DNA from 2 places in the Streptomyces sp. UG1 genome. Region 1 is predicted to be linked to the other one. Evidence: riboswitches for the same ligand, from Rfam matches in the RefSeq annotation. Region 1 holds a riboswitch; the other holds the start of a gene.

Region 1 (3,402 bases):
ATCTCCACCATCGGCGGCCGCTCCTCCATGTCCATGGAGTAGGTGCGCGGCTCGAAGCCGTCCTCGCCCCGCTCGAACTGGGTGAGGGAGGGCCGGATCAGATGCCCGCGGGCCAGCCTGAGCTGTGCCGTGCGGTAGATCGCCGCCGACATCCGGCCGAGCGCCTGCCCGTCCTGGTGCCGGTGCTTGCGCACCCCCACGTCGACCTGGGCCAGCGCGTCCAGGCCCACCAGATGCAGGGCGTCGATCAGCATGCCCAGCTCGACGCCGTATCCGACGGGGAACGGGAGCTGTTCGAGCAGCGACCTGCGTGCCGCGTACTCGCCGCCCAGCGGCTGCACGAAGCCGGCCAGCTGCGGCCAGTGCATGTTCAGCAGCGGGCGCGCCATCAGCTCGGTGACCCGGCCGCCCTGGCCGGCGGCCCCGCCGAGCGGGCGGTCGTACATGCCCTTGACCAGATCGACCTCGGGGTTGGTGAGCAGCGGGCCCACGATGCCGGAGACGAAGTCGGAGGAGAACTCCTTCAGGTCGGCGTCGATGAAGCAGACGATGTCCCCACTCGTCACCAGCAGGGAGCGCCACAGCACCTCGCCCTTGCCGGGCACGGCCGGGATGCGCGGAAGGATCTCGTCCCGGTGCACCACGCTCGCGCCCGCCGCGGCGGCCACCTCGGAGGTGCGGTCGGTGGAACCCGAGTCGACGACGACAATCTCGTCCACCAGGGGGACCTGCTGCATGAGGTCATGACGGATGATCGCGACGATGTCGCCGACCGTCTCCTCCTCGTTGAGCGCGGGCAGCACCACGGAGACCGACTGGCCCGTACGCTGCTTCGCTGCCAGGATCTGGTGGAGCGGGCGGTCGACGGCGGACCAGGAGCGGGTGCGCAGCCAGCGCTCGGCTTCTTCCAGCACGTTCGGTGGCTCCTCACTGTTGTCTCGCGTTACGGACGGCTCTCTCAACTGTCCTGGCGTTCGGTTACAGTCTTGAACAACGCGGGTGACCATCGCATGTCCGGGGTCGTCCGCCGATTACAACCGCATACAGCTCATCCAGAGGGGCAGAGGGAAACGGCCCGATGAAGCCCCGGCAACCCTCCAGTCGGTTCTCGTAGATCAGCGTCGATCGTCACCGTTGATCGTCTTCGCGAGGCTCCCGGCTAGGGAAGGTGCCAAATCCGTCTCACGGCGAGATGCGTCGTGAGGAAGATGAGGAGAAAGGGCCTCGCCTCACATGGCTGTGCAGACTGCTGCAAGCACCACCGACTCCGTCAAGACCGTCGACCTCGGTCCCGCCGCGGCACTGTCCTGCCGCGAGTGCGGTCACCGGGTACCCCTCGGACCGGTCTTCGCCTGCGAGGAGTGTTTCGGCCCGCTGGAGATCGCGTACGACTTCTCGGCCTACGACACCGAGGAGCTGCGTAAGCGGATCGAGGCGGGTCCCGCGAACATCTGGCGCTACGCGCCGCTGCTGCCCGTCCCGGCCGACGTCGCCGACAAGCCGAACCTCAACCCCGGCTGGACCAAGCTCGTCAAGGCCGACAACCTCGCCCGTGAGCTGGGCGTGACCGGCGGCCTGTACGTCAAGGACGACTCCGGCAACCCGACGCACTCCTTCAAGGACCGGGTGGTCGCCCAGGCCCTGGAGGCCGCCCGCGCCTTCGGCTTCACCACGCTCTCCTGCTCCTCCACCGGCAACCTGGCCGGTGCGGTGGGCGCCGCCGCGGCCCGTGCGGGCTTCCGGTCCTGTGTGTTCATCCCGCACGACCTGGAGCAGGGCAAGGTCGTCATGGCCGCGATCTACGGCGGCGAGCTCGTCGGCATCGAGGGCAACTACGACGATGTGAACCGCTTCTGCTCCGAGCTGATCGGCGACCCGGCCGGTGAGGGCTGGGGCTTCGTCAACGTCAATCTGCGGCCGTACTACGCCGAGGGCTCCAAGACCCTGGCGTACGAGATCTGCGAGCAGCTCGGCTGGCGGCTCCCGGACCAGCTCGTCGTCCCGATCGCGTCCGGCTCGCAGCTCACGAAGATCGACAAGGGTCTGCAGGAGCTGATCAAGCTCGGGCTCGTCGAGGACAAGCCGTACAAGATCTTCGGTGCGCAGGCCGAGGGCTGCTCGCCGGTGTCGACGGCGTTCAAGGCCGGCCACGACGTGGTCCGCCCGCAGAAGCCGAACACCATCGCCAAGTCCCTCGCGATCGGCAACCCCGCCGACGGCCCGTACGTCCTCGACATCGCGCGCCGCACCGGCGGGTTCGTGGAGGACGTGACGGACGAGCAGGTCGTCGACGCGATCAAGCTGCTGTCGCGGACCGAGGGCGTCTTCGCCGAGACGGCGGGCGGCGTGACGGTGGGCGTGACGAAGAAGCTCATCGAGAACGGCGTCCTCGACCCCGCCAAGACCACCGTCGTCCTCAACACGGGCGACGGTCTCAAGACGCTGGACGCGGTGGCCGGTACAGGGCTCACCGCGACCATCCGTCCCAACCTTGAGTCGTTCCGAGAGGCTGGCCTCGCTTGACCTCCTCCTCGGAGTCCCGAGGAGTCCAGTGGTCACCCACTGGGCTTCCTGCTTCACTGCCGACTGCCCCCGGGACGAACCCAAGCCGAGGTCTTGCACCAGCTCCACAGGCCGAAACCGCCAGCCCGGCGGCCGAAACGCAAAGTAGTCTTATCGTCACCGGAGGTCAAATCGCATGAGCGTGACCGTTCGCATCCCCACCATCCTGCGCACCTACACGGGCGGCCGGGCCGAGGTCGCCGCCGAGGGTGCCACTCTCGCCGACGTCATCGCCGACCTGGAGAAGAACCACACCGGGATCGCCGCCCGGGTCCTCGACGACCAGGGCAAGCTGCGGCGGTTCGTGAATGTGTACGTCAACGACGACGACGTGCGGTTCGAGCAGGGGCTGGAGACGGCCACGCCGGACGGTGCGGGTGTCTCCATCATTCCGGCCGTCGCCGGCGGCTGACCGCGGCTGACCGAATGACCGATCATTACCGCCGGTAACTTCGGTCACCGAGAGTTCACAGAATTGCCTCCTCCGTGAGAGAAGCGGAGGGGGCAATTCTGTGTGGTTGAGCGAGGTACAGTTGGGGAACGCACCGCCGATCTCCGGGTCGGTGGCCCTTGATTTCTGCCGCACGTCCGACAAGAAGTAGCCAAAGTGTGCGGGTTTTTTGCGGCTTTCGTTCCTTTTGTCAGGTCCGACTTGACCTGAAGTCAGGGGAATTGTCCCCACATTCCCGACCGGTCGTGCCCGGATTTCTCGTCCGATTGACCTGTTGCAGACGGCAGTTGGGCAGATACATTCAGCCGCGGTCGACGCGTTCCGGCGCACGCCCCCGACCGATGGGGGGTGAGGTCTGACCCGGATCCGCGAAGTGTGGATCTGTGCAA
Region 2 (3,402 bases), on a different contig from region 1:
CCGGGCTGGGAGGTCAACTTCTGGGGTCACACGCTGGTCCTCGGCGTGTTCATCCCGCTGGTGCTCTTCGGCCTGGTCCTGGGCGCGATCGCGGTCTACCCGTTCATCGAGTCCTGGGTCACCGGCGACAAGCGCGAGCACCACATCCTGGACCGCCCGCGCAACGCCCCGACGCGTACCGCCTTCGGCGTCGCCTGGATCACGGTGTACATGATCGGCCTGGTCGGCGGTGGCAACGACCTGTGGGCCACCCACTTCCACCTGTCGATCAACGCCGTCACCTGGTTCGTCCGGATCGGCTTCTTCGTCGGACCGGTCCTCGCGTTCATCATCACCAAGCGGGTCTGCCTCGGCCTGCAGCGCCGGGACAAGGACAAGGTGCTGCACGGCCGCGAGTCGGGCATCATCAAGCGCCTGCCGCACGGTGAGTTCATCGAGGTCCACGAGCCGCTCAGCCAGGACGCGCTGTACACGCTCACCGCGCACGAGCAGTACCAGCCGGCCGAGATCGGCCCGACGGTCGACGAGAACGGCGTCGAGCGCAAGGTGAAGGGCTCCGAGAAGCTGCGCGCCAAGCTCAGCAGGTCCTACTACGGCGAGGACGGCCAGATCGCCAAGCCGACGGTCGAGGAGTACAAGGAGATCACGAGCGGCCACGGCCACCACTGACGCCGCGCTGTCTACGCCACGGTTGAGGGCCCCGTCCGGTTGTACGGACGGGGCCCTCGGCCGTGCGCGGAGCTTTCTGTCGGGTCGGTGGGATTCGAGGGATGGCTCTCTGAACGGGGTGAGGTGCGGGCTCCGTCCGGTCTTCGGACGGGGCCCTTCTCCGTGCCCCGGGGCTGGATAGGGTGGACCTCGTTGAGACTCGCGTCCCGTAGTGCGGGACGCCTGACCCTGGAGCGGCTTATGAGCGCTGTGACCCCCGCTGGAGGCGACACCGCGGCGGGCCGTTCCTGGCCCCTGCTGCTGAACGGTCTGCTGGACGGCCGGGACCTGTCCGCCGACGACACCGCGTGGGCGATGGACCTGATCATGCGCGGTGAGGCGACGGACGCGCAGATCGCCGGGTTCGTGGTGGCACTGCGGGCCAAGGGCGAGACGGTGCAGGAGATCACCGGGCTCGTGCGGACGATGTACGAGCACGCGAACGTGATCGAGGTGCCCGGGCCCACCGTGGACATCGTCGGCACGGGCGGCGACGGTGCGAAGACCGTCAACATCTCCACCATGTCGGCCATCGTCATCGCCGGCACCGGCGCGAAGGTCGTCAAGCACGGCAACCGGGCGGCGTCCTCGGCGTCGGGCGCCTCCGACGTGCTGGAGAAGCTCGGCGTCAATCTGGAACTGCCGGTCGGACGGGTGGCCGAGGTCGCCGAGGAGGCCGGCATCACCTTCTGCTTCGCGGTGAAGTTCCATCCGGCGCTGCGCCATGTGGCCGCCGCGCGAGGCCAGTTGGGCATCCGCACCACCTTCAACGTGCTCGGTCCGCTGACCAACCCGGCCAAGGTCAGGGCGCAGGCGGTCGGCGTGGCGGACCCGCGCATGGCGCCGATCGTCGCGGGCGTCTTCGCCGAGCGCGGCAACTCCTCTCTGGTGTTCCGCGGCGACGACGGCCTCGACGAGCTCACCACCACGGCCACCTCCCGGGTGTGGGTCGTACGCGACGGCAAGGTGACCGAGGAGACCTTCGACCCGCGCGACGTCGGCATCGAGCTGGTGCCGGTGGAGGCGCTGCGCGGCGCCGACGCGTCCTACAACGCCGACGTGGCGCTGCGCCTGCTGAACGGGGAGACGGGACCCGTACGGGACGCCGTACTGCTCAACTCGGCCGCCGCACTGGTGGCGCTGAACCCGACCGACGCCCCGCTCGCCGAGCAGATCCGGGCCGGGATGGCGAAGGCGGCGCAGGCCATCGACTCCGGCGCGGCGAAGCGGACGCTGGATCGGTGGGTGGCCGCCAGCAACGCGTAGCCGACGCGCACGTGGTCCCGTGATGCGGACATGAGTTGCGGGACCACGAACACTTCGCGTACGTTCTCGAACAGGTCATGAGTGACAGTCACACGGCCCCGGCCGACTGTCCGGCAACCCTCCGTCCGTGGCGGGGTGCCCCGGGTGAAGACCAGGCCGTAGGCAGCGAGGTCTACGGCAAGCGCGTGACGAGGAGTCTTCCGTGAGCAATCGAATGCGATAGGGCCGCCGAGCCCCGCCTCCGCACACCCACCTTCACCCTGCACTTTTCTTCCTTCCTCTCACGGGAGTCCGCCATGTCCGTCTCCACCGCTGCCTCCGTCCAGAGCATTTGCGCCCCGCTGCCCGTTCTGGGCAGTGATGTCACCGTCCCGCTCGTCACCGGCGGCGAGGTCACCTACGCCGCGCTCGACTACGCCGCCAGCGCCCCCGCCCTCCAGCGCGTCTGGGACGACGTGGCCGCCTACGCGCCGTACTACGGCAGTGTCCACCGCGGTGCCGGCTACCTCTCTCAGCTCTCCACCGACCTGTTCGAGAACGCCCGCGGGACCGTCGCCGAGTTCCTGGACTGCCGGGCCGACGACCAGCTCGTCTTCACCCGGTCCACCACCGACTCGCTGGGCCTCCTCGCCGCCGCCCTCCCGGCCGACTGCCAGGTCTTCGTCTTCGAGACCGAGCACCACGCCTCCCTGCTGCCGTGGCGGAACGCGCAGGTCACCTACCTCGACGCGCCCCGCACCCCCCGCCAGGCGGTCGAGACCCTGGAGCGCGCCCTCGCCGACCGCGCCCCCCACGGCCCGGCCCTGGTCTGCGTCACCGGCGCCTCGAACGTCACCGGCGAGCTGTGGCCCGTACGGGAACTCGCGGCCGCCGCCCATGCGCACGGCGCCCGCATCGTGCTCGACGCCGCCCAGTTGGCCCCGCACCACCCGGTGAGCGTCCGTGACCTCGACGTCGACTGGGTCGCCTTCTCCGGCCACAAGCTGTACGCCCCCTTCGGCTCCGGCGTCCTCGCCGGGCGCGCCGACTGGCTGCGCGCTGCCGAGCCGTACCTCGCGGGCGGCGGCGCCAGCCGCAAGGTCTCGCGGCGCGAGGACGGGGGAGTGGACGTCGAGTGGCACGACAGCGCCGCGCGGCACGAGGCCGGGTCGCCCAACGTCATCGGCGCCTACTCCATCGCCTCCGCCTGCAAGGCCCTGACGGAGGCGGGCTTCGACACGCTCGTCGCCCGTGAGCAGCACCTGGTCCGGAAGGTGCGCGAAGGCCTCGCCGACGTCCCCGAGGTCCGCGTCCTGTCCCTCTTCGGCGACGACGCCCCCCGCGTCGGCGTCATCTCCTTCGTCGTCGACGGCTGGAACAGCTCCCACTTCGCCGCCGCCCTCTCCGCCGAGTACGGCATCGGGGTGCGCGACGGGCTGTTCTGCGCCC

What was found. A riboswitch is a leader RNA that binds a small molecule or an ion and turns the genes downstream of it on or off. The one in region 1 is predicted to bind S-adenosylmethionine.
Region 2: it holds a riboswitch for S-adenosylmethionine, as region 1 does, so the genes downstream of both, ACP4J3_RS39895 (aminotransferase class V-fold PLP-dependent enzyme) here and thrC (threonine synthase) in region 1, are expected to answer to the same signal.

The regions. Positions count from the first base shown of each region.
Region 1 is NZ_JBNGGG010000049.1:74,137-77,538, forward strand. It holds gene ACP4J3_RS41670 (glucosyl-3-phosphoglycerate synthase) at 1-914, opposite strand, end outside; SAM riboswitch class I at 1,046-1,215, shown strand; gene thrC (threonine synthase) at 1,234-2,523, shown strand; gene ACP4J3_RS41680 (ubiquitin-like small modifier protein 1) at 2,699-2,974, shown strand.
Region 2 is NZ_JBNGGG010000046.1:6,377-9,778, forward strand. It holds gene ACP4J3_RS39885 (cytochrome b) at 1-669, shown strand, start outside; gene trpD (anthranilate phosphoribosyltransferase) at 910-1,974, shown strand; SAM riboswitch class IV at 2,048-2,164, shown strand; gene ACP4J3_RS39895 (aminotransferase class V-fold PLP-dependent enzyme) at 2,271-3,402, shown strand, end outside.